2 regions of the Acuticoccus kandeliae genome follow, and region 1 is predicted to be linked to the other one. Evidence: riboswitches for the same ligand, from Rfam matches in the RefSeq annotation. Region 1 holds a riboswitch; the other holds the start of a gene.
The links. A riboswitch is a leader RNA that binds a small molecule or an ion and turns the genes downstream of it on or off. The one in region 1 is predicted to bind cobalamin.
Positions count from the first base shown of each region.

Region 2: it holds a riboswitch for cobalamin, as region 1 does, so the genes downstream of both, cobW (cobalamin biosynthesis protein CobW) here and DBV35_RS27555 (energy-coupling factor ABC transporter permease) in region 1, are expected to answer to the same signal.

Region 1 covers NZ_QBBV01000005.1:150,049-165,068, reverse strand. Annotated here, with positions in the region: gene DBV35_RS27595 (PepSY-associated TM helix domain-containing protein) at 1-533, opposite strand, end outside; gene DBV35_RS30770 (hypothetical protein) at 854-1,045, shown strand; gene DBV35_RS27585 (hypothetical protein) at 1,052-2,290, opposite strand; gene DBV35_RS27580 (ABC transporter substrate-binding protein) at 2,413-3,303, shown strand; gene DBV35_RS27575 (hypothetical protein) at 3,338-4,492, shown strand; gene DBV35_RS27570 (ATP-binding cassette domain-containing protein) at 4,496-5,479, shown strand; gene DBV35_RS27565 (ABC transporter permease) at 5,476-6,090, shown strand; gene DBV35_RS27560 (ABC transporter permease) at 6,087-6,743, shown strand; cobalamin riboswitch at 6,803-7,014, shown strand; gene DBV35_RS27555 (energy-coupling factor ABC transporter permease) at 7,068-7,751, shown strand; gene DBV35_RS27550 (multiheme c-type cytochrome) at 7,833-9,761, opposite strand; gene DBV35_RS27545 (BatD family protein) at 9,758-11,020, opposite strand; gene DBV35_RS27540 (VWA domain-containing protein) at 11,017-12,567, opposite strand; gene DBV35_RS27535 (VWA domain-containing protein) at 12,564-13,547, opposite strand; gene DBV35_RS27530 (DUF4381 domain-containing protein) at 13,544-14,026, opposite strand; gene DBV35_RS27525 (DUF58 domain-containing protein) at 14,023-14,982, opposite strand; gene DBV35_RS27520 (AAA family ATPase) at 15,015-15,020, opposite strand, start outside.
Region 2 covers NZ_QBBV01000001.1:18,724-33,743, forward strand. Annotated here, with positions in the region: gene DBV35_RS00075 (branched-chain amino acid ABC transporter permease) at 1-657, shown strand, start outside; gene DBV35_RS00080 (branched-chain amino acid ABC transporter permease) at 650-1,645, shown strand; gene DBV35_RS00085 (ABC transporter ATP-binding protein) at 1,642-2,403, shown strand; gene DBV35_RS00090 (ABC transporter ATP-binding protein) at 2,396-3,106, shown strand; gene DBV35_RS00095 (SDR family NAD(P)-dependent oxidoreductase) at 3,159-3,923, opposite strand; gene DBV35_RS00100 (NAD(P)H-dependent oxidoreductase) at 4,311-5,081, shown strand; gene DBV35_RS00105 (FAD-dependent oxidoreductase) at 5,125-6,546, shown strand; gene DBV35_RS00110 (MBL fold metallo-hydrolase) at 6,536-7,444, shown strand; gene cobW (cobalamin biosynthesis protein CobW) at 7,545-8,612, opposite strand; cobalamin riboswitch at 8,644-8,851, opposite strand; gene DBV35_RS00120 (class I SAM-dependent methyltransferase) at 8,926-9,735, opposite strand; gene DBV35_RS00125 (ABC transporter substrate-binding protein) at 9,891-10,988, shown strand; gene DBV35_RS00130 (FecCD family ABC transporter permease) at 10,988-12,049, shown strand; gene DBV35_RS00135 (ABC transporter ATP-binding protein) at 12,043-12,795, shown strand; gene DBV35_RS00140 (helix-turn-helix domain-containing protein) at 12,892-13,170, shown strand; gene DBV35_RS00145 (pyruvate kinase) at 13,294-14,766, shown strand; gene DBV35_RS00150 (alkaline phosphatase) at 14,873-15,020, shown strand, end outside.

The DNA of each region.
Region 1 (15,020 bases):
CCGCGGCGGAAGACGAGATGGGTCTTGAGGAGCGGCCAGCGCCAGCGCCGCGGGAACCACAGGAAGAGGCCCGACAGGATGATGAAGAGGAAGACAAGGTTCGCCGCGCCCGTGACCGTGCGCGCGACCGAGCGCGCCTCGCCCTCCAGCGCGAACCAGCGGTGCAGCGCGGTGACCGCGCCGAAGAAAGTCTCCACCGCCTCCACCCCGGTGCCGATCACCGCGCCCGTCGCGGGATCGAGGAAGACCTGCTCGCGCCGCCCGGCGACGGCTTTGACCGGGCCCTCCGGATCGCGCGTGATGACGAGCGATCCGCCGTCGCCGAGCGCCGCGCGCGCCGCCTCGCCGAGGGCGTCGATGCCGAGGCGCGTCCCGTCCGGATCGTTGACCGCGAACGCCTGATGCTCGGCGAAGGCGATGATCTGGCGCTCGTAGGTGAGGAGGACGCCGGTCGCCGACAGGACGAGGACGACGAGCCCCACCGCGACGCCCGCGATGAGATGCGCCCAGAAGATGATGCGCCGAATGGACATCGAGCCTCTCGATTTTGCGTGTGATGGTCGTGCGCCCGGAGCCGGGCGATGCGCACGACGATAGGCCGGGGCGCCGGGGGCGATCAGCAAGAGCTTTGTCGCAAAATGGGGCGATCCGCGCGGCCGCGACAATTGGAGACAAATTTTCGCCGATGCCTATGGGCGGCGCGGCGCCGAGGCGCGCCGAGCGGGCCGCGCGGTGGTTCCGGTGCGCCGGTCTCACCCTGCGAACTTGACAGACATCCGGAGCAATCGCACCTTCGCCAACCGCAGCCCGTGCAGCGAATTGCGCCCTATCCCTCGAAAATAGTCGGTCGAGTGTGAGCGAAAAACCGGAACGGTCGGATCGTGACCTGGAGGAGATTCGTTTTACGCTCCGTGCGGCACGGTTCGTCTTCGACCAGATTGACCGTTCCTTGCGAAATCGCGCCGGATACGTGTCTCGGAACACCTGGATCTTGGAGGCGATCAGCGAGAAGCTGCAGCGCGAGCTTCTCGATCGCGAACGTTGAGCGGGCTCAGCCGGCCTGCCGCTGCGGGTCGAAGGCGGGGAGGTAGATGCCGTACCGCCGCGCGAGCTCGTCGAGGCTCGCGAGGAGGCGGCTCGAGAAATCCTCCGCCTCGTCCGGCGGGATCGCGTCGCGGCTAAGGCCGAACACCTCGCCGAGCACCTCGCGCGCGGTCTCCGTCAGCACCAGCGCCCCGTCCTCGCGGATGAACTCGATTCCCTCGGCGCGCTGGCCGGCGCGGTTGACGTCGATGGCGGCCTCGAGGCTGATCTCGGGCGGCAGGTCGATCTCGATCCCGGTTCGGCTCACCCGGACCGGATAGCCGCCCGCAAGCCCGTTCGGCCCCGGTGCATGGGTGCGCACGGGGGTGGCGGAGAGGAGGCCGCGCAGCATCCGCACCAGCGAGCCGACGAGGACCGTCGCCGCGGCCGAGCCCTGCGGGATCGGCGCCTCGTCCTTGATCCGGCGCCACAGGATCTCGGTGTCGACCGTCCCCGTCCGGTCCGCACCGTCGACATAGAGGCGCATCAGCGGCCGGAGGTCCCCGATCGGGCTCCCCGTCAGGATTCCGGAAGAGTGGAAATTGTGCGCGACGAGGGCGAGGCGGACATCACGTGTCGGGCACCCGAGGCCGCGCGCGATGACGCTGCGCGCCGCGGGGACGAGGAGGTCGAGATTGCCCGCGCCGACGATGGGGCCGACGCTCCGCCGGGCGAGCGCCGGGTTCACGACGTCCGGATAGGCGGTGTTGACGAGCATTGTGCCGGGCGCCGCGGCGTCGCGCGCGGCGACGAGGCGGGCGGTGAGGGCGAGGTGGCCGGGCGCCCAGAGGCCCGGCCCCGCGCCGACCATCTCGAGGCGGGCGCGGATCGGGGCCGGGAGCAGCGCCCGCGCCCACCAGGGCGAGCGCGAGGCGGTGTTGACGATCACCGAAGGCGCGCTCTCGCCGATGAGATCGACGAGGCGGGCGGCGTCGGCGATGTCGAGACAGCGCAGGTCGATCTCCGGGTACCGCTCGACATAGCTCGCCGCGAGCCGCGCCGCCGACACCTTCGGACGCGCGCGCCCCCGGTCGCGGCTGACGACCACGATCCGCACATGGTCCGGCACGCGCGAGGCGAGGGCGTGGAGGAGGCGGGTGCCGACCTCGCCGAGGCCGACCAGCATGAGCGTGAGGCGCTCCTCCGGCCAGCTCGGCAGGCCGGTCGGCGCGCTCTCTCCTTCGGTCGGGGAAGACGGATCGGGCATACGAGACGAGGAGGCCACGCCGCGCCCGACGGCGCAAGTCGCCAAAGTGACGTCACTTTGGCGGCTTGCCTGAAGGCCCCCGCCGGCCGTTCGCTAGGCCCGTCAGAAGCGGAGCCCATCCCATGCGGAACAGTCGATCCTTCCTGCTGAACGGCTTGGCCTGCGCGGCCATCCTCCTCGCCCCCGTCGCGGCGAACGCGGCCGACGCGGTGATCGTCGCGTCCAAGAACTACACCGAGAGCATCCTCGCGGCCCACATGATGGCCGATGCGCTGGAGGCGGCGGGGATCCCGGTCGAGCGCCAGATCGGCCTCGGCGGCACCGGGGTGATCCACCAGGCGCTCCTGTCGGGGGAGATCGACACCTACCCCGAATACACCGGCACCGCGCTGCTCGTGCAGCTGAAGCTCCCGGTGAACAACGATCCGGCCGTCGTCTACGACACGGTGAAGGAAGAGTATGAGCGGCAGTTCGAGAGCACCTGGCTCTCCCCGTTCGGCTTCAACGACACCTACGCCCTCGCGATGAAGCGGGAGAAGGCCGAAGAGCTCGGCCTCAAGACGATGTCGGACCTCGTCGAGAAGGCGGGCGACCTCACCATCGGCTCGACGCAGGAATTCCTCGTCCGGCCGGACGCGCTGCCGGGCCTTGAATCCACCTACGGCATGAAGTTCGGCGACAGCCGCGGCATGGATCCGGGCCTCGTCTACCAGGCGATCGCGTCGGGCGCGGTCGACGTCATCTCCGTCTTCACCACCGACGCGCGCATCAAGGCGAACGACCTCGTCGTCCTCGAAGACGACAAGATGTTCTTCCCGCCCTACTACCTCACGCCGGTCATCCGGATGGAGACGGTCAAGGAGAACCCGGCGGTCGCCGAGGCGCTCGAGAAGCTCGGCGGCCTCTTCACCGCGGCCGAGATGATCGAGCTCAACGCCGCCGTCGATATCGACAAGCGCCCGGCCGAGGAGGTCGCAGCGGAAGCCCTGAAGGCCAAAGGGGTCATCGAGTGAGCGAGCGGGTTCGGGTTCTGGCGGAGCCGTCGGCATGAAGGCCCACCAATGCGTGATGATCATGGGGCTCGGGGAGCTCGGCGGACTGGTCGCCGAGCTTCTCGCCCGGTCCCCGACCTTCCGCGGCCGCATCGTCGGGGTCGATGTCGACGCCGACCACGGGATGCGGAAGATGAACTCCGTCCTTCAGGGCGCGCTCTGCTGGGGCCACACGCCGGACGTCGTCTTCCGGCACGGCAACCTCGCCGAAATCGACGCGACCGCCGCGCTGATCGGGCAGGAGAAGCCCGACCTCATCTTCAACGCGACGACGCTCGCGAGCTGGTGGCTGCGTGATCTCCTGCCCGAATCCGTCAAGGCCCAGCTTCACGCGGTCGGGGCGGGGTCCGGGATCTGGGCGCCCGGCCACGCCGCGCTCGCCTACCGCCTGATGAAGGCGGTGAAGGCCTCCGGCATCACCGTCGCCGTCATCAACTCGGCCTATCCGGACGGGACGAACCCGGCGCTCGCGCGGGCAGGCCTCGCCCCGCTCGCCGGGATCGGCAATGGCGACCTCCTCATCGCGCCGCTGCGCCATCTCGCGGCGAAGGCGCTCTCGGTCTCGATGGCGCGGGTCGATGTCCACGTCGTCGCCCACCATTTCCACGCCTACAATGTGCTGATGCACGGCAACAGCCGCGGGCTCGACTTCGTCGTCCGCATCGGGCTCGACGGCACGGACGTGACCGACATGCTCGACATTCCGGCCCTCCTCGCGAAGGTGCCGGACACTGCGCGCATTCCCGGCGCGTCCGGCGCGACATGGGTCGTCGCCGCCTCCGCCATGAGCACGATGACGGCCTGGCTGAACGGCTCGGGCGAGGTGGTGCACGTGCCGGGGCCGGACGGGATGGTCGGCGGCTATCCGGTGGTGCTGTGGCCGGAGCCCACCCTCGCCCTGCCGCAGGGCGTCACGCGCGAGGCGGCGATCGCGGTGAATGTCGCCGCGCAGAAGGCGGAGGGGATCGAGCGCTTCGAGGATGACGGCGCGATGGTGCTGACCGACGTCGCCAAGGACACGCTGAAGACCCTCTTCGACTTCGAGATCGACCGCTATCCGTTGGAGGACAGTCTCGAGATCGCGCGCGATCTGTCGGCGCGCCTGCGCGTGCTCGGCCAGAAGCACGGCATCGCGATGAAGGTGCACTGAGCGTTGCGGGACGTCGTCTCTTCCCCCTTCGCGGTCGAGCTCGTCGGCGTCGACAAGCGCTTCGGCGCGTTCGAGGCGGTGCGCGACGTGTCGCTCTCGGTCGGCAAGGGGGAGATCTGCGTCCTCATCGGCCCCTCCGGCTGCGGCAAGACGACGACGCTGAAGATGATCAACCGCGTCGTCCCGGCGAACGGCGGCACCATCCGCGTGCGCGGCGAGGACATCGAGTCGCTCGACCCGGTGCGGCTGAGGCGCAGCATCGGCTACGTCATCCAGCAGGTCGGCCTCTTTCCGCACATGTCGGTGGGGGCGAACATCGCCCTCCCGCTCCGCCTTGCGGGGGAGGGGCGCGCGCGGCGGCGAGCGCGGGCGGCCGAGCTCCTCACCTTGGTAGGCCTCTCCGACGCGCTCATCGACCGTCATCCGGCGGAGCTCTCGGGCGGGCAGCAGCAGCGCGTCGGGGTCGCCCGCGCGCTCGCGGCCGATCCCGACATCGTCCTGATGGACGAGCCGTTCGGCGCGGTCGATCCGCTCCTGCGCCCCCAGCTCCAGTCCGAGCTGAAGGCGATCCAGCGCCGGCTCGGCAAGACGATCATCCTCGTCACCCACGACCTGTCGGAGGCCTTCGCGCTCGCCGACAGCATCGTGCTGATGGATGAGGGGCGGGTGGTCCAGCAGGCGAGCCCGCGCGATCTCCTCCTGAAGCCGAGCGGCCCCTTCGTGCAGCGCTTCCTCCAGCAGGTCGGGGCGTCGGAGGTGGTGCGGCTCACCGAGATCGCGGACCTGCCGCGCGCGCCGGTGGACCTCTCGGGCCCAGCGATGAGCGTCCCCGCGTCGACGACGCTCGCCGCGCTTCTCGCCCGGTTCGCGGCGGGCGAGCCGCTCCCGGCCCGGATCGACCTCGTGCCCGCGGGCAAGGGACCCGTCGCGATCGCCGCCGTGTTCGACGCCATCGTCGCGGCGATCGGCCGGGCCGACCCGTCGTGAACTACATCCTCGCCCACCCCGACCAGATCCTGAAGCTCCTCGGCGAGCACGCCGCCATCGTGTTCGGCGGGATCCTCCTCGCCGTGGTGATCGCGGTGCCGCTCGGCATCCTCGTCGACCGGTTCCGGCGGCTGGAGATGCCGGTCCTCCTCGTGACCGGCCTCCTCTACATCACGCCGAGCCTTGCCCTCTTCGCCTTCCTGATTCCCATCACCGGGCTCGGGACGGACACCGCCATCATCGGGCAGGCGGTCTATTCGCTGCTCGTCATCACCCGCAACACCGCGGTCGGGCTCGCCGGGGTGCCGGCGGCCCAGCGCGAGACCGCGATCGGGCTCGGCCTCTCCGACTGGCAGCGCCTGCGCATGGTGGACCTTCCCGCAGCGCTCCCCCTCATCGTCGCCGGGATCCGCGTCGCGGCCGTGATGGGCGTCGGGATCGCGACGATCGCGGCCTATATCGGGGCGGGCGGGCTCGGCCGGCTCGTCTTCCGCGGGATCGCGACGCTCGACAACGACACGATCGTCGCCGGGGTGCTGCCGATCGTCCTCTTGGCGCTCGCGCTCGACGCGGCGCTGCGCCAGCTCGAACGGCTCGCGGGCCGCCTATGATCGGCGATCTCCTCGACTTCTTCGCGTCCCACCAGACGCAAATCCTGAGGCTCACCGGTGACCACATCGCGCTGACGGCGAGCGCCATCGGTCTCGCGATCGCGATCGGCCTGCCGCTCGCGATCGCCTCGGTGTCCATCCCGTCCGTCGCGCGCTGGTCGCTCGCCTTCGCGAACCTTGCCCAGTGCGTGCCTTCGATCGCGCTCCTCGGCCTCGCCGTGCCGATCTTCGGCATCGGATTCGCCCCGGCGATCGTGGCGCTGACGCTGCGCGCGCTCCTGCCGATCTATCTGAATGCCTATACGGGGCTGAAGGGCATCGACCCTGCCCTTGCCGAGGCCGACCTCGCCCTCGGCCTCGACCGGCGCCAGTCGCTCCTCCTCGTGCGCCTGCCGCTCGCGCTCCCCGCGATCCTCGGCGGCGTGCGGACGGCGGCGGTGGAGGGCGTCGCGGTGACGACGCTCGCCGCCTTTGTCGGGGCGGGCGGGCTCGGCGACCTCATCCTCCAGGGCATCGCCATGATGGACCCGGTGCGCCTCTTCGCCGGCGCGCTCCCGGCGGCGCTCCTCGCGATGACGATCGAGCTCGGCCTCGCCTTGGTGGAGCGGCTCGCCGCGCGCGGTCTCGGCGTGCGCCGCCGCGCCTTGGCCTAGACGCATCCACATCCCCACGAAACGAAGCGGGCAGGGCCTTGAAGCGGCGCGCCCGATCCAGGATAGTCGCGCCCGATGGTTCTCCACGAGCAGAAGCTCCGGAGATGAAAAGGGAACGCGGTGAGAGGGACCCAATCCGGGACTCTAATCCGCGGCTGCCCCCGCAACTGTGAGCGGCGAGCGAACCCCGAAACGCCACTGGCCGACGGCCGGGAAGGTGGGGCGAGCGAGGACCCGCAAGCCAGGAGACCTGCCATCGGCGCGCCATGACGTCTCATGGCAACCTGAAGCAAAACCGCACGGTGGGTGCGGAAAGGACAATCCATGCACATTGAACCTGGCGTCGTCGACGGCGCCAAGATCACGCTCTCCTATGCGACGGCGGCGGCCTCGTTCGCCCTCATCGGCAAGATGGCGGCCGACAGCATCCGCAACGATGGCGGCCTCGCCGCGCTCGCGGTGCGCAGCCTCGCGACGACCGCGCTCGTCTTCGGCTTCTTCGAGATCCTGCCGCATCATCCGGTCGGCGTGTCCGAGGTCCATCTCATCCTCGGCTCCACGCTCTTCCTGATGTTCGGCGCCGGGGCGGCCTCGATCGGGCTCGCGCTGGGGCTCCTCATCCAGGGCCTCTTCTTCGCCCCGTTCGACCTGCCCCAATACGGCATGAACGTCACGACGCTCATCGTGCCGCTCTGGGGGCTCAGCCTGCTCGCGCGCCGCATCATCGCGCCGCGCACGCCCTATGTGGAGGTGACCTACCTCCAGGCCCTCTCCCTCTCGACGGCCTATCAGGGCGGGATCGTCGCCTGGGTCGCCTTCTGGGCGCTCTATGGGGGCGGCTTCACGGCCGCGAACCTCACCGCCGTCGCCTCCTTCGGCGGAGCCTACATGACGGTGATCCTCTTGGAGCCGCTCGTCGATCTCGCGATCCTCGCCGGGGCGAAGGCGCTCTCGGGCGCGACGCGCTCGCCGGTCTTCACGCAGCGCCTCCACCACGCCGCGGCCTAAGGCCGGCATGACGATCGCGGCCTGAGGTCCGCGAACGCCCCGCGCCGATGGGTGCGGGGCGGCACCAAGGCCGGCGGGGGCTCAGTTCGCCCCGGCCGGCAACCCGAGATAGGCCCGGATCGTCGGATCGTCCGGGTTCGCGGCGTGCGCGTCCCGCAGGATCTGCGTCGCGGCGTTCGTCCCCTCGGTCGAGGCGGCGATGCGCGCGAGCATCACCCAGGCGTCGATCCGCTGCGGGTCCATCTCCACCACCTCGCGGAAGGCTGCGCTCGCCGCCGGCGCATTGCGCATCACGAGCGCGAGGCCGCCGAGCTGGAGGTGGGTCTCCGGAAAATCGAGATTGCTCGCGAGCGAGGCCCGCCATTCGGCGAGCGCGTTCTGCAGATTTTGCGCGTGGACGCCGGGGAGGCGGGCGATCGGCGCGTCGAGGAGGGCGCGCGCGGCCTCCATCCGCACCGAGCGGGATGGATCGTCGAGGAGGTCGAGGAGGCGCAGCACCCGGTCCTGCGGCGGGGCGAGGCGCTGGATGCTCACCGCGGCGCTGCGCACCAGCGGGTCATCGTCCGCGAGATAGGTGGCGAGGCGCTCCGCGATCGCGGCATCGCCCGACCCTTCGAGGAGCGACAGCGCCGTCGCGCGCACGATGCCGGACTGCCCCTCGTCCTCCACGATCGCGGCGAGGTCGCCCGCGGCCGCGGCCGGGTTCTCGCGCCCGCGCGCGAAGACCGTGCCGTAATGCGGCCCGCGATTGCGCGGGTCGGGGTACCAGGCCGCGATCTGGTCCGCCGCCCAGGCGGCGTCGCGGTCGGTGTGGCAGGTGGTGCAGGCGTCCGGCGCGCCGGTCGCGGCCGAGAGATCCGGCCGCGGGATGCGGAACGAATGGTCGGCGCGCCAGTCGTTGCCCATGTAGACGCGCTCGACCATGTGGCAGCTCTTGCAGGCGGCGCCTTCGGTGCCCTCGGCGTGGAAGGTGTGGGCGGGGCTGTCATAGTCGGCGGGCCGCAGCGTCGGAAAGGCGGGGTTGCCGGCCGGGTTGTGGCACTGGGTGCAGACGGCGTTGCCCTCGGCCTTCAGCTCGGTCGAGTGCGGGTCGTGGCAGTTGAGGCAGGTCACCCCCCGCGCATACATCTTCGACTGCAGGAACGAGCCATAGACATAGACCTCGTCGAGGATCTGCCCGTCGGCATGGTAGAGGCCGGGGCGCAGCACCGAGAGCTGGTAGCTGTCGTGATAGGGCGTGCCGGGTGTCGGGCTGTCGGCCTCGTAGGCGGCGCGGCGCGAATGGCATCCGGCGCACTGCTCGATCATCGCCTGCGGCTCGGTCGCCTTCGACATCAGGAGCGGGACGGGAGACGCCGCGCCGCCGGGCGCCCTCGCTGCGTCGACGTGCGCGCTCCCCGGCCCGTGGCAGGCCTCGCAACCGACGCTGATCTCCACCGCGGTCGAGGCGAAGGTCTTCGCGTGCGGGTCGTAATTCTTCTCAAAGCCCGTCGCGTGGCAGACCGCGCAGCGCCCGTTCCAGTTCTTGTAGGGGCCGGTCCAGTGCAGGGCGTCGGACGGCGGCAGGTTCTGGTCCGGATAGAGGTGGAACCAGCCGCCCTTCTCGGTGTCCCAGACGACATCGAAGCTCTGGAGGCGCCCCGGCTCGGTCTCGATCAGATATTGCTGGAGCGGCTTCACCCCGGCGACGGAGTGGACCCGATAGTCCCGCGTCGTGCCGTCCTTCTCGGTGACGGTGACGTAGTAGGATCCTTTCTCGACCCGGAAGCGCGCGGTCATCCCGTCGTGGGTGAACTCCGTCCCGTGGAAATCGGCCTTGACCGTCTCGGCCGTCGGCTTCGTCCAGGCGAGCGCGTGGTCGGATCCGGCCCAGCGCTCGGTGACGTCCATATGGCAGGTCGCGCAGGTCGCTGAGCCCACATAATCCGGCGCGTCCTGGCCCACCGCCATCGGCGCGAGGAAGGTCGACAGAGCGACGAGGAGGGCGGTGAGGGACAGTTTCAATTTCATACGGCCGGGTTCAATGGAGGAAGGGCGGTCGTGATGCGGTGGTCCGCCTGCCTTTGTCGCACGTCTTGCAGCGCGGCGCGGATCTTTTGCCAGGCGTCGGCATCGTCGCCGGTCCGCGTGCCGTAGCGGGCGGCGCCGAGGGCGGCGAGGGCTGCGGCGAGTCCGGGGTCCTCGCGCGGGTCGGGGCCGTGGGCGCGGGCGGCCCAGGTGTCGAGCGCGGGCCGCAGGGCCGGATGGTCGTGCGCCGCGATGGTGCGCATCAGGACGGAGAAGGCGTGCGCTTCGGAGGCGAGGCGGGCCGCGCGCCGGACGCGGATCGCGGCGAGAAGCGGCGGGCCGACCCGGCGCACGAGCGCGACGAGCGCCCCCACCAGGGCGAGGCCGAGAATGGCGGCGAGCGCGACGGCGCGCCAGTCGACGGGCTCGGCCGGCAGCGTGGAGGCGGCCGGCGGGCCGTCGACCTTCACCGCAAAGCCTTCGGCGCGGGCGGTCTCCACCTTGCCGGTGCGCAGGTTGAACCAGTCGAGCGCGACGGGGGCCGCCGCGCCGGATCCGCCGCCCTCGGCCACCATCGTCACCCGCTCGGTGCGCGTCCCGGTGATCGCGCCGCGCTCGTTCTTCTCTTCCAGCACGGGCTCGTCGGGGTAGAGCCGCACCCCGTCGATCGGCGTCGGCGGGAGGAGGGTCGGCAGGAACATCGGGGAGGTGCCGCGGATGCTCGCGACCACGGTGCGGGTCACGCTGTCGCCAGGCACCATCGCGTCCGGCGTCCCCTCGACGGTCTCCTTGAGGCTCACCGCGTCTGCGGCGAGGAAGGGGTCGAGCCCCTCCGCGCCCGGCGGGATCGTTCCGGTGAGGGTGATCGGCTCGGCCGGAAGCGTCGCCTTCACCGGCGCGTTGGTCTCCGGGTCCGCATAGGTGACGGTCACGGCGGCGGAGCGCAGCGTCACGCGGCCCGGCACCATCGGCGTCACGAGATAGCGGCGGCTGATGCCGGCCCATGTTTCCCCGCCGATGCGCTGGCTCGTCGGCCCGGTCGAGGCGACGCGCACGAGGAGGTTCGGCGCCTCGAAGCTCGGCCAGATCGGCGGGTTGGGCATGAAGGTCGGCACCAGCACGGTGAGGCGGATCGAGACGGCCTGCCCCGGCACCGTCTCGGTCTTGTCGACGTCCATGGTGAGGCGCGGGGCGGTGTCGTCCTGCGCCCACGCCGGGTGCGGGGCGAGGAGGGCGAGGAGGAGGAGGAGCGCGCGGATCATCGCGGTGTCTCCGCCGCGCCCGCCGTGCCCGCCGTGTCCGCCTGGGGCTTGCGGTTCGCCTCCATCGCGAAGCGCTGGCGCAGGAAGTCGCCGGTGCGGGTGTCGACCGTGTTCATCCACTCCTCGGTGGTGAGGATGGCGGGGCCGCCATCGTCCGGCCCCTCGATCTCGGTCTCCGCCCCGCGGCCCGACTCGTTGTCGAAGACGACATCGTCCGCACCGATGCCGCGATCCTCGCCGGTATCGGATGCTTCGCGCACCCGCTCGATGTAGTCGACGATGTCCTTCGCGACGGCGAGATTCTCCGCGGCGTTCGGATAGTCCGGATCGCGGTCGAGCGCGGTCTGGAACGCGCGCACCCCGTCGCGATAGGTCTGCCCCTTGATCGCCGCCATTCCCGCGATGAACGCGGCCTCGGCCGTGTCGAGGCGGCCGAGCACGTCCATCGCCTCTTTGTATTGCCCGTCCCGATAGAGGGCGTAGCCGCGCCAGAGCGGGTCGGTGAAGAGGGTCGCGGCGCGCTTGTACTCGCGGTTCTCGAAGGCGAGGCGGCCCTGCTGGTCGGGCGTCAGGAACCAGTCGATCGGCCCGGCCTCGGCCGGCGGCGGGGCGAGCGCCAGGAAGAGGGCGAGGACGGCCCAGCGCATCGTCCACCCCCGGCGGAACCAGAGGAGGCCGAGCAGGGCGGCGGGGAGTGCGAGCCAGTTGCCCCGGTCCTCCCATGGTTGGTCGCTGTTCTGGAGCATCGCCTCGCGGTAGGCGGCGTTCAGCGTCCGGTCGATCCGGGCGACGTCCGACCCGTCCGGGCTCACGCGGATCACCGGCGCCGACAGCGTATCGAGGCCCCTGTCGGCGACGCCCTCGGGCAGCATCGCGAGGGCCGCCAGCGCCGGCGCGCCGTCGAGTGCGGCGACGTCGGCGGGATCGATCCCGTCGGTGACGAAGAGGATCCCGCCCGGCCCGTCCTCCCCGGCGAGGATGCCGGTTGCGAGGGTGAGGGCGGCGGCCGCGCGGTTCCCCTCCTGGGGCATCACGGCGGGGTCGAGCCCTTCGAGATAGGGGACCATCACGCCCGGATCCTCCGTCATCGGCACCACACTATGCGCCGTCCCGGCATAGGCGACGAGCGCGGTGCGAGCCCCTGCGCGCAGGTCGAGGAGGTCGCGGATCTTCTGCTTGCCGCGCGCGAGACGCGAGGGGGCGATGTCGCTCGTCTCCATCGAGGGCGTCACTTCGAGGACGACGACGAGGGGCGCGGACTGGGCGACGAACGGGTCCGGCACGCGCGACCATGTCGGCCCCGCCGCACCGAGGGTGGCGAGCGCGAGGACGAGCGTGACCCCGTCGATAGGCACGAAGCGTCGCCGGCCGCCACCGCCGACCGTCAGCGCCGCATGGAGGTGCGGGGCGAGGCCCGCCTGCGGCAGCGCCCGCTGCCCGCGATGGCGCCGCACGTGCCACCAGAGCGCGGCGATCGGCAGGAGGAGGAGAAGCCAGGCCGGCCGGATGAAGTGGAACGCGTCGAGCGCCAGGGCGAATTCGCTCATGCGAGGGCCCTCCGGCGGGAGGTGAAATGCAGGAAGGCGGTCGACAGGAGGCCGATCAGCGCGGCGAGGGCGAGCGGGATGTGAGCGAGCGACTGGCGCGGGCGGTAGGAGAGCGTCTCCACCTCGCGCGGGGCGAGCGTGTCGATGCGATCGTAGACGGCGTCGAGCGCGGCCTCGTCGGCGGCGTAGAAATATTCGCCGCCGGTCCGCCGCGCGATGTCGTTCAGCGCGTCGAGGTCGACCCGGTTCTCGCCCGACGCGTTCGGGTCGCCGACGCCGATGGTGAAGATCGCGACGCCCTTGTCCGCCGCGATCTCGGCCGCGTTCACCGGGCTCATCCGGCTCGCCGTGTCGCTGCCGTCGGAGAGGAGGATGAGGAGGCGCTGCTCGATGTCGCTCGCCTCGAAGGTGCGGATCGCAAGGCCGATCGCGTCGCCGAGCGCCGTGTGCGGACCGGCCATCCCGACCGCGGTGTCGTCGAGGAGTTCGAGGATCGTGGTGAGGTCGTCGGTGAGCGGGGCCTGCACATAGGCCTTGGAGCCGAACACGATCAGCGCCATGCGGTCGCCCTCGCGGCCCTCCACGAAGCCGCGCAGCACCGTCTTCACCGCGGCGAGGCGTTGCTGGGGCGCGCCGTCGGTGCCGCGGAAGTCGCGCGTGTCCATCGAACCGGAGATGTCGATCGCGAGCACCACGTCGCGGGCGGCGCGGGTGATCTCGACCGGCGCGCCGACCCGCTCCGGCTCGGCGAGGGCGAGGACGAGGAGCGCCCAGACCGCGATCGCGGCGGCCATTTGGAGGCGGCGGCGCGTGAGCACCACGGCGCCCGGCCCCGGCGCCGCGCCGCTCGTCTCCACGATCCTGCGGAAGAAAGGGAAGCGGAGCGCGGGCACCGCCTCGCGGTGAGGCGGGACGAGCCACCACACGAGGAGGGGCAGCGGCAGGAGGAGGAGCGCCCAAGGCAGGCCCAGCGAGATCATGGCCCGTCCGCCCCGTGCCGGTGGTGGCGCACCCATTGCTCGGCGGCCTCCGCGAGGCCGGGCGCGGGCGCGGCGTCGGCGCGGAAGGGCGCCTCGACGATCGCGCGGCCCGGCCCCGCCTTGAACGCGCCGTCGCCGCCGGAGGCGTCGAGGAAGCCGAGCCAGGCCTCGCCCGTGAGGCTCGCGACGCGGGTGCGCGGCCAGGCGGCGAGCGCGGTGCGGCGCAGGATCGCCGCGATCTCGGCCGGGTCGTCCCCCGCGGCGGCGAGCGCGATAAGCGCGGCGCGGCGGTAGGCGTTCGCCCGGCGTCGCCGCACCACCCACCAGACAAGCGCGAGGAGGGCGAGGGCGAGGAGGATTGCGAGCACGACCCAACCTCCGGTCTCCGGCGTCAGCGGCACGGGGGCGGGGACCGGCGGCTCGGCGAGGCGGTTGATATAGTCGACGAGATTGTCGACGTGCGGCACATCCCCGTTCATCCGGGCGCGAGCCCCATCAGGCGTCGCATCTGCGGCAGCGTCTCCTCCGCCGAGGAGAGCGGCAGGACCGGGACGCCGAAGCGGCGCTGCCAATCGAGGATCGCGGCGATCCGGCCGGACGACATCTCCGCCAGGCGGCGGTGGATGGTGCGGTCGCCGGTGTCGATCTCGGCCTGGAGCATCCCGTCCGACACGACGATGCGCTGGCCGGGGGGCACGGCGTCGGCGAACGGGTCACTCACGAGGGCGAGGACGAGGTCGTTGTGGCGCGCGATCGCCGCGACGAGGCGCTCGGTCTCCTCATCCACCACGTCGAAGTCGCTGATCACGATCACGAGGTGGTTGCGCGTGGCGATGCGGGCGACCCGCCGCAGGACTTCGGTGAGCGACATCGGCTCCACGGCGGGGGCTTCTGCGGAGAGGAGGCCGTTCGCGTCGGCGAGCGCGGTGACGAAGCGGTCGAGCGCGCGGCGGCTTCGCTGCGGGCGGATCTCGGCGATCGCGGCATCGCCGAACACGATGCCGCCGACCCGGTCGCCCTGGTCGAGGATGCGGAATGCGGCGAGCGTCGCGGCCTCCGCCGCCGTCACCGCCTTCATGTTCAGCACCGAGCCGAAGAACATCGACATGCGCTGGTCGACGACGATGAGGGCGGGCCGGTCGCGCTCCTCCGTCATCACGCGCACGTGCGGCGTGCCGGTGCGCGCGGTGACCTTCCAGTCAATCGAGCGCACGTCGTCGCCGGGGAGATAGTCGCGCAATTCCTCGAAATTGAGGCCCCGTCCCCTGAGGCGCGAGGCGTGGCGGCCGTTCAGCACCGAGCGCGCCGGCTGGCGGGGCAGGAAGCTGAGCCGCCGCGCCTGCCCTTCGAGGGCGCGCAGATGCGGGAGGCTCACGCGGATGCGCGGGTCCTCCGCCGCGGCCGCGCGTGCGCCCGGCAGCGTCCCCGTCCTCATCCGTGCCGCGCGGTCCCGCATCGCCGGTCCCCCTATGG
Region 2 (15,020 bases), on a different contig from region 1:
CTCGTCGGCATGGTTCTGGAGCGGGGGCTGATGCGCCCGCTCCAGAACTCCCCCCACATGGCGCTCGCCATGATGACGGTGGCGTTCTCGTTCCTCTTCCGCGGGATCGCCCGCCTTCTGTTCGGCGGCGAATTCCAGCCGATGCCGCCGATTTTCTCCTTCCCGCCGCTGGAACTCGGCGGGGTCATCGTGACGGCGCAGGACCTCATCATCGCCGGCATCACGCTCGCGACGGTGCTGCTCTTCTTCGTCCTCTTCAACAAGACGCGCCTCGGCAAGCTCGCCCAGGCCGTGTCGCAGGCGCCGCGCGGCGCCGCCCTCGTCGGCATCAACGTGCCCTTCTTCGAATCGGCGATGTGGGGTGTCGGTGCGGCGCTGGGGGCGATCGCGGGCATTCTCGTCGCGCCGATCACGCTCCTCTATCCCGACATGGGCGCGCAGGTTCTCCTGAAGAGCTTCGCGGCGATGACCCTCGGCGGCTTCGGCCATTTCGGCGGCGCGGTGATCGGCGGCCTTCTCGTCGGCCTCATCGAGCAGTTGGCAGGCGGCTACATCTCGACCGCGATGATCGACATCTCGGCGCTCCTCGTCATCGTCATCGTTCTCCTCGTCAGTCCGAACGGCCTGCTCGGCAAGAGGGAGTATGTCCGTGTCTGACCTTGCACCCACAACGGGGGCCTCGCGGCGCTGGGACATCTCGCGCTGGGCGATCGGCCTCCTGATCGCGGCCCTTCTCCTCGCCGTCCCGGTCGCGACGAACGAGTACACCCAGTACGTCGTCAACAGCATCGTCGTGTATGCGCTGGTCGGCCTCGGCTTCAACATCGTCATCGGCTATCTCGGCCAGCTCGCCTTCGCCAATGCCGCCCTCTTCGGCATCGGCGCCTATACGAGCGGGATCCTGATGACGAAGGTCGGCTTCCCGTACGAGCTCGCGATCCTGTCGAGCGCGGCGGTCGGCTTCGTCGCCGGTGCCCTCGTCGGCCTGCCGGCGCTGCGCCTCAAGGGCTACTATCTCGCCATCGTGACGCTCGCCTTCGGCGAACTCCTGCGCTGGGCCTACATCCACGCGGACTTCCTGACGGACGGGTCGAGCGGCCTGCCGGTCGGGGAGCCCTCGGTCCTCGGCTACACGCTCACCACGGACGTCGAGCGCTACTATCTCATCCTCGCGGTGACGGCGTTCATGTTCTGGCTGACGCGGAACATCCTCGCTTCGAAGGTGGGGCGCGCGTTCGTCGCCATCCGCGAGAACGAGCTGGCGGGCCAGGCGCTGGGGCTCGCCCCGGCCTACGTGAAGATCACCGCGTTCGCCTGGAGCGGGCTTCTCGTCGGCGTGGCGGGGTCGCTCTTCGCGATCCTCCTCGGGCGCATCGCACCGGAGAATTTCGGCCTCCACCAGCTCCTCGTCCACTTCTCGATCGTCATGATCGGGGGGCTCGGGAGCCTGCTCGGATCTGTGCTCGGTGCGACGCTGCTCACCGCCGCGCCGGAGCTTCTGCGCAACTTCGCGGGGCTCGAGGAGATCGTCTTCAGCCTTCTCCTCATCGGCGTGCTCCTCTTCATGCCGCGCGGGCTCGCCGGGCTCGTGGTGACGTACGTGCCGCAATGGCGCGAGCGGCTCTACCGGGGAGGTCCGCGATGAACCCGCTCCTCGCAGTCGAGGGGGTGGGGGTCCGCTTCGGCGGCCTCGCGGCCCTCACCAACGTGTCCTTCTCGGTGCCGGCCGGCACGGTGTGCGCGCTGATCGGCCCGAACGGGGCGGGAAAGTCGACCCTCTTCAACGCCATCACCGGCTTCGTGAAGCCGACGTCCGGCACCGTGCGCCTCGCCGACGAGGTGGTGACGGGCCTCGCGCCGCACATGATCGCGAAGCGCGGCGTGCGCCGCACCTTCCAGAATGGCGGCGTGTTCGGCGGGATGACGGTGCTGGAGAACGTCCTCGTCGGCCTTTCGCAGCGCACGGCCGGCAACATGTTCGGCCTCATGCGCGGCGCGAAGGCGGACCGCGCCGCCGAGCGTGCGGCGGTGGACGAGGCGCTGGAGCTCCTCTCCACCATGCATCTCGGCGACCTCGCCCAGCGTCCGGCGCGGGACCTCTCGGCCGGCCAGCAGCGGCTCGTCGAGATCGCCCGCGCGCTCGCCGGGCGCACCCAGCTCCTGATGCTCGACGAGCCGGCCGTCGGACTCTCCGAGAGCGAGCGGCACACGCTCGTGCGTCAGCTGCGGGCCTTCGCGGGGCAGGGGATCGCGGTCCTCCTCGTGGAGCACGTCATCGATCTCGTGATGTCGGTGTCGGACAATATCGTGGTGCTCAACAACGGCGAGGTGATCGCGGACGGGACACCCGAGCACGTTCGCGAACACCCGGCGGTGCTGGAGGCGTATCTTGGCCATGCGTGAATGTGTTCTCGGCGTCGACAACGTGACGGCCGGATACGGCAAGATCGCGGCGGTCACGGACGTGTCGCTCAATGTCCACCGCGGCGAGGCCGTCGCGCTGCTCGGCGGGAACGGGGCGGGCAAGACGACCCTCCTCAACACCATCAGCGGCTTCCTGAAGGCGAATGGCGGCGCGATCACCATGGAGGGGGCGCCGATCACGGGTCTCGCGCCCCACCGCATCGTCCATCGCGGCGTGATCCAGGTCTCGCAGGGGCGCCATCTCTTCGGCGACATGAGCGTCATCGACAATCTGTCGCTGAACGCCGTGGTGCCGAAGCACGAGATCCCGGCGGATCTCGACCGCATCTTCGACCTCTTCCCGAGGCTCGACGAGCGGCGGGAGCAGCGTGCGAGCTCCCTCTCGGGCGGCGAACAGCAGATGCTGGCGATCGGCCGGGCGCTTATGACGCGCCCGCGCATCCTGATGCTCGACGAGCCGTCGGGCGGGCTTGCGCCGAAATTCGTGGCGGAGATCGCGAGCATCGCGCGGCGGCTGAAGGAGAGCGGGGCGACGATGCTGCTCGTGGAGCAGAATATCGGGCTCGCGCTGGAGATCGCCGACCGGGTCTATGTCATGCGCGCGGGGCGGATCGTGGACGAGCGCGAGGCGGCCGAACTCAACAGCGACCGGCACGAACTCGCCCAGCGCTACTATCTCTAGACGGGCTGGTGGGGCTGGGGGAGGCGGCTGCGCCTCTCCCAGCCCGGCCGTGTCAGTCGGCCCACATGCCGCCATTGACGTCGAGGATCTCGGCGGTGACGAAACCGGCGAGGTCGGAGGCGAGATAGACGGCCGCCTCGGCGACCTCCTCGGCCCGGCCCATCCGCCCGACGGGCACCAGCAATTTCAGCGAATCGGGGAAGGATTTCGTCATCTCGGAGGCGATCGGCCCCGGCGCGATCGCGTTCACCGTGATCCCCTCCGCCGCAAGCTCGCGCGCGAGGAAGGACGTGATGATGTGAACCCCCGCCTTCGACACGCCATAGGCGATGTTGCCGGACTTGTTGAGCTCGTCCCGGTCGAGCCAGGCGCGGGCGTTGCCGCCATTCTTGCCGATGACGGAGCCGATATTGATGATGCGCCCGGACTGCTGGCGGCGCATCAGCGGGATCACGGCCTGGCAGCACAGGAAGGTGCCCTTGAGGTTGATGTCGAGCACCTCGTCCCAGACGGCCTCGGTCAGCGTCTCCGCCGCGCCATAGCGCGCGATCCCGGCGCAGTTGGCGATGATGTCGACACGCCCGTGCACCTTCTCGGCGGTGTCGACGAAATGGCGCACCGAAGCGGGGTCCGCGACGTCGAGCTCCACCACCGTGACGGACCCCGCGTGCGCGGACAGGCTGTCCTTCAACGCCGGCAGGTTCTTGATGTCCCCGACGACGAGGTGGGCGCCCTCGGCCGCGAAAGCCTGGGCGATCGCATTGCCGATGCCACCGGCCGCGCCCGTGACGAGCGCGATCTTATCCTGAAGTCTCAAGCCGTCTCCTCCATCACTCGTCCGCCGGCCCTTTGCGGCGAAAGCGCCGGAGGCCGTGCTGTTTTGAGGGCGCGGGATCGCGCCGGCGTGTCGCCAATCCGGGTGGGCGAGGGATCCGGGCATCGCCGGAAACGGCCACCAAAAAGTGTTGACACTCTTTGGAAATGTCTACACTTTGGCGGCGGGAGGAGCAACGAGAATGTCGGCGCCGGTCACAAGGCAGCCGGGCACCGGATCCCGATCGGGGACGCCCCGGCCGATCACCCATCATCCCTCGTCCGCGGTTCCACGAGATTAACGCGCGCGCCCGCAGCGCCGCGATCTCACCGCATCCGTCCCCCGAACCAGACGGGCCGTGCCGTGCCCCAGGAAGACACCGGAGGCTCCATGCTCGCGCACATCGTTGTGGGACATCCGAACAGCCAGTCCTTCAATGGCCACCTCGCGCGGACCATGCGCGACGCCCTGGTGGAGAGGGGCTGGTCGGTCACGACGAGCGACCTGTCGGCGATGGGCTTCGACCCCGCCGAGGGCGCGCATCAATATCCCGATCGCGACCCGGAGGCGGAGTACAACGTCCAGCGCGAGCAGCGCCTCGCCGCCGAAGCCGAGCGCCTGCCGCCGGACGTGCGCGCCGAGATCGCGCGCCTCGAGGCGGCGGATCTCCTGATCATGCAGTTTCCGCTCTGGTGGTTCGGCCCGCCCGCGATCCTCAAGGGCTGGTTCGACCGCGTCTTCGTCTACGGCCATGTCTACACGAGCCAGATGCGCCACGATCGCGGCTACTTCAAAGGCAAGCGCGCGATGCTGTCGGTGACGTGCGGCGGACCGGAGGAGACCTTCGCCGTCGACGGCCGCAATGGCGACATCGACGTCCTCCTCTGGCCGCTCCATTTCAGCCTCTCCTATGTCGGCTACACCGTGCTGGAGCCGCAGGTCTTCTACGGCGTGCAGGCCGAGATGCGGCACCGCTCCGTCGAGGGGCTGCAGGCGCTGCTCGCCGGGCAGGCGAGCGACGCGGGTGAGCGGATGCGCCATCTCGACACCGTCCCCGCGATGAAATTCGCCGGATGGGACGACTGGGAGAATGGCCGCCTCAAGCCCGGCATCCGCGCCCGCAGGCCGATGATGCCGCCGATGAATCCCGTCGCGCCGTGACCACACGACCGTCCTTCATGGCGACTCGGAGGCGCACCCTCGCATGACCGACGACGATGCAGTGGACGTGATCGTCGTCGGCGGCGGTCTCGCGGGCCATGCCGCGATGCTCGCGGCGGCCGAGGCTGGGGCCAGCGTTCTGATGATCGAGAAAGAGGGCGCGGTCGGCGGCAGCACGCTCCTCAGCGGCGGCTTCATGGCGTTCGCGGGCACCCGCGAGCAGGCCGCGGCGGGGATCGCCGACGACGAGGCGCTGCTCCTCGACGATCTGCGCACCGTCGCCGGGCCGGACGCCGACGATGCGCTGCTGACGACCTACGCCAGCCGCCAGCGCGCGCTCTACGATTGGCTCGTCGAGCGCGGCGTGGTCTTCAGCGCGGTGGAGCTGAGCGCCGGCCAGTCCGCCCCGCGCAGCCACCGCACGGACACGGACGCCCTGCTCGCGTGCCTTGCCGACACGGCCGCCGCTACCGGGCGCATCCGGCGCCTTCTCGACACCCCGGCCCGTCGCCTCCTCACCGATACCGAAGGCCGGGTCGAGGGGATCCTGGTGTCGACACAAAATGGCGAGCGCGCCATCACCGCGCGCCGCGGCGTGATCCTCACCACGGGCGGCTTCTCCCGCTCCGAGACGCTTCTGCGCACCTACGCCCCGAACCAGGCGGCGGCGCTGCGGATCGGTGGCGCGGGCAACACCGGGGACGGGCTGCGCATGGCGATGAAATGCGGCGCCGATCTTCGCGACATGGGCCAGATCCGCGGCACCTTCGGTACGCACCCGACGACCGGCCCCGACGCCCACAAGGTCGTCCTCGCCTTCTATCTCGGCGCGATCATCGTGAACCGGGACGGGGCGCGCTTCGTCGCCGAATCCGCGTCCTACAAGCAGCTTGGCGACGCCTGCCTGCAGCAGCCGGGCGCGCTCGGCTTCCAAATCTGGGATGCCGGCATCGCCGCGAGAAGCCAGCCCGGCGTCCCTCTCTTCGACCTCGACATTCCCGAGCGGGAGGGCCTCCTCCTCAAGGCGGACAGCCTCGCCGGGCTCGCCGCGCTCTGCGGGGTGCCTGCGGAGACGCTCGAAGAGAGCGTGCGCGCCTACAATTACGGGATCGCCGGCGGGGCCGATCCGCTCGGCCGCGACGGCCTCTGCCACGGAACCGGCGAGTGCCTGCCGCTCACCGAGCCGCCCTTCTACGCCTACCCGTCGACGAGCGTCGTCCTCGCGACATATTGCGGTGTACGGATCGACGAGTCGGCGCGGGTGATCGACGTCTTCGGCGATCCGATCCCCGGCCTCTATGCGGCCGGAGAGATGACGGGCGGCTTCCACGGCCAGTCCTACATGACGGGAACGTCGCTCGGCAAAGCGGCGCTGTTCGGCCGGATCGCCGGAGAGCGCGCGGCCGTCAGCAACGACCAGCGACAAGACGCGATGACCAAGGAAAGGAAGACCCATGGCGGGTGACCCGACAACGACCGGAAGCCACGATGGCGGTATGCGCGCCGAGGGCGCCTATCCCTTCAAGATCGGGGATCTCGATGTGATCGCGCTCCACGACGGCGTGCTGATGCGCGACCGCCCCGATGGTTTCGTGCGCAATGCGAGCAGCGCCGAGGTCGGCGAGGCGTTCGCCGCGATCGGCCTGCCGCGCGACAAGCTCACGCTCACCTTCAACGCGCTCGCGATCCGCAATGGCAGCGGCGTCGTGCTGATCGACACCGGTTTCGGCGAAGGCGGCCCGGCGGGCACCGGCCAGATCGTCCAGAACCTCGCCGCGGCCGGCATTGCGCCGGGCGACGTGTCGACCGTGCTCATCAGCCATTTCCACGGCGACCACATCTCGGGGCTGCGCGGCCAGGACGGCGCGCTCGTCTTCCCGAACGCCGAGGTGTGCGTGCCGACCCCGGAGTGGGACTTCTGGATGGATGACGGCAATCTGTCGTCCGCGCCCGAGGCGCTGAAGGGCCACTTCAACCTCGCCCGCAAGACCTTCCAGGCGAACGACATGGAGGTCCGGCAGTTCGGCTGGGGCGACGAGGTGCTGTCCGGCATCACTGCACTGCAGGCGAGCGGGCACACGCCCGGCATGACGGCGTTCGAGATCGTGTCGGGCGACGAGGCGACGATGTTCGTCGCCGACATCACCAACAACCCGCTGATCTTCGCCCGCCACCCCGAATGGCAGGCGATGTTCGACATCAACCCGGACGAGGCGGTCGCGACCCGCAAGCGCTTCCTCGACCGCGCCGCGGCCGAGCAGATGCGCCTCTCCTTCTTCCACGCCCCGTTCCCGTCGACGGGCTACATCCTGAAGAGCGGCGCCGGGTACGAGTTCGCTCCGGCGATGTGGACGACCCGCTGATCGAGGCGCGGCCCTTCATCCCACCGGATCGAGGGCCCGACGGCGACCGGCCCGCCCGGCGCGCGGACGGGCGCGGACGGGGCTAGGTTGGGTCCGGAGCCTAGATCGCGACGGGTTCGCCGAGCGCGGCCGCGACCTCTTCGCGGATCCGGCCCTCGTCGACGTCCGCCTCGGCGATGAAGACGAGGCGGGTCGCCCGCTCGTCCGCCCGCCACGGGCGGTCGAAGCTCGACGAGAGGCGCGTGCCGACGCCCTGCACCACGAGCCGCATCGGCTTGCCCGGCACGTCGAGGAAGCCCTTGAGGCGGAGGACGTCGTGGCGGGCGCTGATCTCTTTCAGCGCCGCGACGAAGGCGGCGGGATCCGCCACGGACGGCGCGTCGACGACGAAGGAGTGGAACTCGTCGTGGTCGTGCTCGCTGCCGTCCTCATGCTCCAGCTCGTGATGGGATTTGCGCGTCGCGATCAGCGTCTCGGTCGCGGCGCCGAGGCCGAGGAGCACGTCGGGCGGAAGCTGGCCGGCGGGCGAGACGACGTGCGGCGCCTTCGTCGAGTGGGCGACGGTCGCCTTCACGTCGGCGAGCGCGGCGGCCTCCAGCGCCTCGACCTTGTTGAGGACGATGAGGTCGGCGGCGCGAAGCTGGTCCTCGAACAATTCCTCGAGCGGCGACTCGTGGTCGAGCGACGGGTCGGCCTGGCGCTGCGCGTCGACGGCCGCGGGGTCGGGCGCGAAACGGCCGGCCGCGACGGCGCTCGCGTCGACCACGGTGACGACACCGTCGACGGTCACGCGCTCGGTGATGCCGGGCCAGTTGAAGGCCTGGACGAGCGGCTGAGGCAGCGCGAGGCCCGAGGTCTCGATCACGATGTGGTCTGGGAGCGCCGGGCGCGCGAGCAGCGCGTTCATGGTCGGAATGAAATCATCGGCGACGGTGCAGCAGATGCAGCCGTTGGTGAGCTCGATGACGTCGTCCTCGCCGCAGGTCTCGATCCCGCAGCCCTTCAGGATCTCGCCGTCGACGCCGAGGTCGCCGAACTCGTTGATGATGAGCGCGATGCGCCGCCCGTCCGCCTTCTCCAGAAGGTGGCGGATCAGCGTGGTCTTGCCGGCGCCGAGGAAGCCGGTGATCACCGTTGCGGGAATGCGCTTGGTGCGAAAGTCGGTCACAATCTCTCCTCCCCCGGTCACCCCGCCGGTGTGCGATATCCGTGTGCCGGCAGGTCTCCTGACTGGCGGGTCGCAGCGCCTCCCCCCGCCTTCCCGGACCGGCATGGCCCAGTGGCGTGTCGATGGGGCAAGCGCTCATCGCCTACAGTTGCGGGGGCAGTTCCGTTTCGCGCAGCGAACGCGGCGCGGCGGATTCCCTTTTGATCTCCTCGCGGAGAACCGGCGCGGGAGAAGTCGCAAGCTCCCCTCCGGGTGTCAAGCGCGATGTTGCCGCCGCCGTTGCGGTCGGGCAGCGCGGACCGCGCCGCGCTCGTCAGCGCGGGCCGAGGGGCGCGCTTGCGCGGATGGCGTAGCGATGCTGGAGCATCCGTTCGAGGCCTTTCGACAGGTGCATGTGGCGCGCCTGCGCGCGGTGGATCGCGCCGAGGTCCTCGTCGATGACGATGTCGCCGAAGCCGGCATCCTTCAGGAGCGCGGCGATCTCGCCCGCACGCGCACCGTGCGCGAAGGGGAGGCGGGAGAGGATGTCCTGATGCGTCCGCTGCATCTCGGCCTTCACCGCACCCGCCGCCGGGCGGCGCAGGAGGGCGCCCTTCAGGCGGACGAGGAGGGTCGCGAGGCGGGCGACGACCGTCGGCGTGACGAAGTCGCCGTCGACGATGAGGAGGGTGCCGCCGGGGGTGAGGACGCGGCGCCACTCGCGGAAGGCGGCCGGCGGGTCGACCAGCGTCCAGACGAGGTGGCGCGTCACGATCACCTCGCACGCGGCGTCCGGCAGCATCGTCGCCTCGGCGTCACCGTGGAGAAAGCGGATCGGGCGCCCGCGCGCCGCCGCCTTGGCCTTCGCCCGGTCGAGCATCGCCTCCGACCAGTCGAGCCCGGTGACGCGGAAGCCGAGATCGTCGAGCAGGTGCGCGATGACGCCCGTCCCCGTCGCGAGGTCGAGCGCGGTCCGCCCCGCGCCGTCGCCGAGGTGTCTGTGGATGAGGGCATGCCAGGCGCGCCGCTCCGGCTCGCTGAAGATCTCGTGGCCCGGCTGCTCGTCGAACGTCGCCGCACGGGCTGACCAGTAGGCGGCGATCTCGTCCCTGATGCCGAAGTTGCTTTTGACTAATTCTACCATACCGAGATCTCAGATCTTTATTGTAGTTGTTACAAATTCAAGCTCATTCACCACTGTTGACCTTCGATGCGGATAGTATATTTGCGAAACTCTTCTTAGCGGAGTGGAGCTTGATGAGGGTACACCTTTTCTCCGGCCTTGCGGCAGGTGCGACGATGCTCGTCACGTGCGCCATCGGCGGCGTGGCGCTCGCGGATCCGGTGACGATCACGGACGTCGCCGGCCGTTCGGTCGAGGTGGATGCCCCGGTCAAGACGATGATCCTCGGCGAGGGGCGGCTGATCTACGCCGTCGCGGCGCTCGAGGATGGGGATCCCTTCGCGCGCGTCGTCGGCTGGCGCGACGATCTCGGCAAGGCCGACCCGGCGACCTACGCCGTCTATCAGGCGAAATATCCCCAGATCGACGCGATCCCGACCTTCGGCGGCATCAAGGACGGCACGTTCGACATCGAGCAGGCGATCACGATCGGGCCGGACATCGTCGTCATGAATCTGGAGGCGAAGGGCGCCACCGAAGACGCCGGCCTCATCGAGAAGCTCGCCGCCGTCGGCATCCCGCTCGTCTATATCGATTTCCGCGACGCGCCGATCGCCAACACCACGCAGAGCCTCGAAATCCTCGGCACGCTCCTCGACAAGGAGGCGCGCGCGAAGGAACTGATCGACTTCCGCGACAGCGAGATCGCGAAGGTGACGGATCGCCTGCGCGAGGCGAACCCCGAGAAGCCGCTCGTCTTCCTGGAGCGCGCGGCCGGCTACAGCGAAGAGTGCTGCATGTCGTTCGGCAACGAGAATTTCGGCTTGATGGTCGAGATGGCCGGCGGCATCAACATGGCGAAGGACATCATCCCCGGCACCTTCGGCACGGTGAACCCGGAGCAGATCATCGCCTCGGACCCCGATGCCGTCATCGTCACCGGCGCGGAGTGGGACGCCTATGTGCCGGGCGGGGCCTGGGTCGGGCTCGGCCCCAATTCCGACCCCGAGAAGGCGCACGAGAAGCTCGCCAACCTCATGAAGCGTCCGGCCTTCACCGGTGTGAAGGCGGCCGAGACGAACAACGTCCACGGCGTCTGGCACCAGTTCTACAACAGCCCCTACCAGTTCATCGTCATCCAGCAGATGGCGAAGTGGCTCCACCCGGACCTCTTCGCCGATCTCGACCCCGAGGCCACCTTCAAGGAGCTGCACGCCCGCTTCCTTCCGGTGGACTATGACGAGGGCTATTTCGTCTCGCTCAGCGAGGATTGATGGCCCTGTCATCGGCTTCGGCGGGCACGGCGCGCGGTCGCTATCGCGCGCTCTCGCTCCAGCGCCTCGCCATCCTCGTCGGCCTCGCCGCGCTGCTCTTCCTCTCGGTCGCGGTCGACCTCGCGACCGGACCCGCGCGCTATCCGCTCGGCGAGGTGCTGACGGCGATGTTCTTCCCGGACGCCGTCGACACGCAGGTCCGCGTGGTCATCTGGCAGATCCGCATGCCGATCGCGCTGATGGCGGTGACCGTCGGCGCCTCGCTGTCGATCGCCGGGGCGCAGATGCAGACGATCCTCGCGAACCCGCTCGCGAGCCCCTTCACCCTCGGCCTCTCCGCCGCGGCGAGCTTCGGGGCGGCGCTCGCCGTCGTCCTCGGCGTCGCCATCGTGCCGGGGTTCGGGCCCTACATGATCCCCCTCAACGCCTTCGTCATGGCGATGGCGGCGGCTCTCCTCATCCATGTCTTCAGCCGGCTAAGGGGCGTCACGACCGAGACCATCGTCCTCCTCGGCATCGCGCTGGTCTTCTCCTTCAACGCCGCCCTGGCGCTCCTCCAATATCTAGCGTCCGAGCAGGCGCTCGGTGCGGTGGTGTTCTGGACGATGGGGAGCCTCGTGAAGGCGACGTGGGAGAAGGTCGCGATCACGGCGGCGGTCCTCGTCGTCGTCCTCCCGCTTTTCGCGCGGCACGCCTGGGCGCTCACCGCGCTGCGGCTCGGGGATGACAAGGCGCTCTCCTTCGGCGTGGCGGTCGGCCGGCTGCGGCTCGAGACGATGCTGGTGGTCTCGCTGCTCGCCGCGATCCCGGTCTCCTTCGTCGGCACGATCGGCTTCATCGGCCTCGTCGGGCCGCACATCGCGCGGATGCTGGTCGGCGAGGACCAGCGCTACTTCCTGCCGGCCTCCATGCTGGCCGGAGCGCTCGTCCTCTCCGCGACCTCCGTCGTGTCGAAGACGATCGTGCCCGGTGCGATCCTGCCGATCGGGGTGATCACCGCGCTCGTCGGCGTTCCCTTCTTCATCTCGCTCATCTTCGCGGTGAGGCGGCGCGCATGGTGAGCCTTGCTCTCGACGCGGTCGGGGCGCGCTATGGGCGGACCGATGTCGTCGCCGGCGTCACCACGCCCCGTCTCGAGGGCGGCGCGCTGACGGCGGTCGTCGGCCCGAACGCCGCCGGCAAGTCGAGCCTCTTCAAGCGGATCGCCGGCCTCGTCGGCGGGCCGGGTGATGTGCGGCTCGACGGGCGGCCCGACACCGCGCCGCGCGTCACCTACATGCCGCAGGACACCGGTGCGAACGCCGTCCTCTCGGTCTACGAATCGATCCTCCTCTCCGCCAAGCAGGGCGGGTCGTGGCGCGTGCGTGAGGACGAGCTTGCGCACATCGACGGGCTCCTCCAGGCGCTCCAGATCGAGCCGATCGCCTTCCGCAGCCTCGGCACCCTGTCGGGCGGCCAGCGACAGCTGGTGGCGATCGCCCAGGCCCTCGTGCGCGACCCGGATGTGCTCCTCATGGACGAGCCGACCTCGGCGCTCGACCTCCATCGGCAGGTCGAGGTGCTCGGCTTCATGGAGACCCTCGCGGCGCGGCGGGGGATGGCGGTCCTGATCGCCCTCCACGACCTCAATCACACGCTCCGCTATTGCCGCGACGTCATCGTCATCGCGGACGGGCGCATGGTCGCCTGCGGGCCGACGCGCGAGATCATCACGGCCGCCCTGCTGCGCGACGTCTGGCGGGTTGAGGCGCGGATCGAGCTCTGCTCGCGCGGCACGCCGATGGTGCTGGTGGACGGGTCGGCCTGAAGCACGGCCTCGGGTTCTGGAAAAGCCACCCTTTCCGGGCTAACCTTCGGATTGCGCGGCATCGCGCCAGGCCGGGGAAGGGATGGAGTTGCCGCCATGAACGCAGCACAACTCCGCGCATGGCGTAAGACCAACGGCTGGGGGCAGGCCGAGCTCGCGAAGAAGCTCGGCCTCCAGCGCCGCATGATCCAGTATTATGAGCGCGGTGAACGCGACGGGAAGCCGATCGCGATCCCGCGCGCCGTGGGGCTCGCCTGCTACGCCATCGCCTGCGGAGTCGTCGATTTCGACGGCCGCGGCGTCCAGTGGACCTTCGAGGAGCCCGCGCGCAAACCGGAGCGCGTGGAGGACGGGTCCGAGACAGAGCCCGCCTGAGGCCGTCCGGGCGCGCCCGCCACGCGGTCGAGGGGCCGCCGGTTCAAACGCCTGTCACTGTCGCGTGCCATATCGGCCCAGCGCGCCGCGGGGGCGGCCGAAGCACGCCACGGGGGACGGACGATGTCGGAATTTCAGGAGGTTTCGGCGCCGGAAGACCGCGCCTTGCTCGCCGACATTCTGACCCTGCGGCGGGCGGTCGCCGACGCGGCCCCGGCCATCGCGGCCGAACTCGGCACCGGGGTGCATTCGCCCGCGCTCGACAATCTCACGCACTATCTGGCGCTCCGCCGGCACGATGTGCGCGACCTCCAGCACAGCCTGATGTGGCGCGGGCTCTCCTCCCTCGGACGGCTCGAAAGCCGGGTCCTGCCGACGCTCGACGCGGTCGCCGCCGCGCTGTCCCGCATGGTCGGCGACTTTCATCCGGCCCCCTCGGAGGCCGACTATTTCGCCGGCGACCGCCGCCTCGCGGAGGCGAGCGAGACGCTGTTCGGCCCCGCGACGGCCGCCCGCCGTGCGCGGATCATGGTGACGCTGCCGACCGAGGCGGCGACCGATCCGTCGCTCGTGGACGATCTCGTCCGGCGCGGGATGAACGTCGCGCGGATCAATTGCGCGCACGATGATCGCGCGGCGTGGAAGGCGATGGCCGAGCATATCGGCATGGCCGCGCGGCAGCACGGGCGGCCGGTGAAGATCCTGATGGACATTGCCGGGCCGAAAATCCGCACGACCGAGACCGCCCACGCCAAGAAACAGCGCAAGGCGATGCCCGGAGACGCGCTCCGCCTCTTCGCCGCCGGCGCGCCCGCCATCGGCGAGGACGCACCCTTCGCGGCGACGATCTCGTTCCCGGAGGTCGTCGAGCGGGTCCATGTCGGCGACCGGGTCGTCTATGACGACGGCAAGCTCCACGGCGTCGTGGAAGAGGTGTCGCCGGGCAGCGCGCTCGTGCGCGTGCGCAGGGCGCGCGCGGCGGGCACCCGCATCAAGCCGGAGAAGGGCCTCAACTTTCCGGACACCGCGGTCGGGCTCTCCCCGCTCACGACCAAGGACGAGGCGGATCTCGCGACCGTCATCGAGTGCGCCGACAGCATCGGCTACTCGTTCGTCAGCCACCCCGACGATCTCGACCTGCTGGAGGCGGCGATCGCCAGATCCGGCGCGACCGGCCGGCCCCTCGGCCTCGTCGCGAAGATCGAGCGGCCGGAGGCGGTGCGCAACCTGCCGAACCTCATCGCGCGCGCGGCCGGCCGCCGCCCCTTCGGCATCATGATCGCGCGCGGCGACCTCGCCGCGGAGATCGGCTTCGAGCGGCTCGCCGAGATGCAGGAGGAGATCATGTGGGTCTGCGAGGCGGCGAGCGTCCCGGTCATCTGGGCGACGCAGGTCCTGGAGACGCTCGTGAAGGAGGGGACGCCGACGCGGGGCGAGATGACCGACGCCGCGATGTCCGCCCGCGCCGAGTGCGTGATGCTGAACAAGGGGCCCTTCGTCGGCGACGCGGTGGAGATCCTCGACCGTCTCCTCACCCGGATGGAGTCGCACATCCTCAAGAAAACGCCGACGCTCCGCGCCTTGAAATCCTGGTGATTCACATTCTGCGCAAATTGCTAGGGGGCAAGGCATTGCATTGTTGTCGCAGTGTCACCTTCGGGACGTAGAGGCTCAGCCAACGACATCACCCCGGAGCCTTTCCATGAAACAGCTCGCCCTTGCGACGACGGCGCTCGCCCTCCTTCTCGGCGCCGCGCACGCGCAGGACCTCCCGCAGGCCTCCAGCACCTGGTACACGGACGCCCAGTCCGCGCTGCAGGCACAGCTCGCCCGCCAGCCGAACACGAACC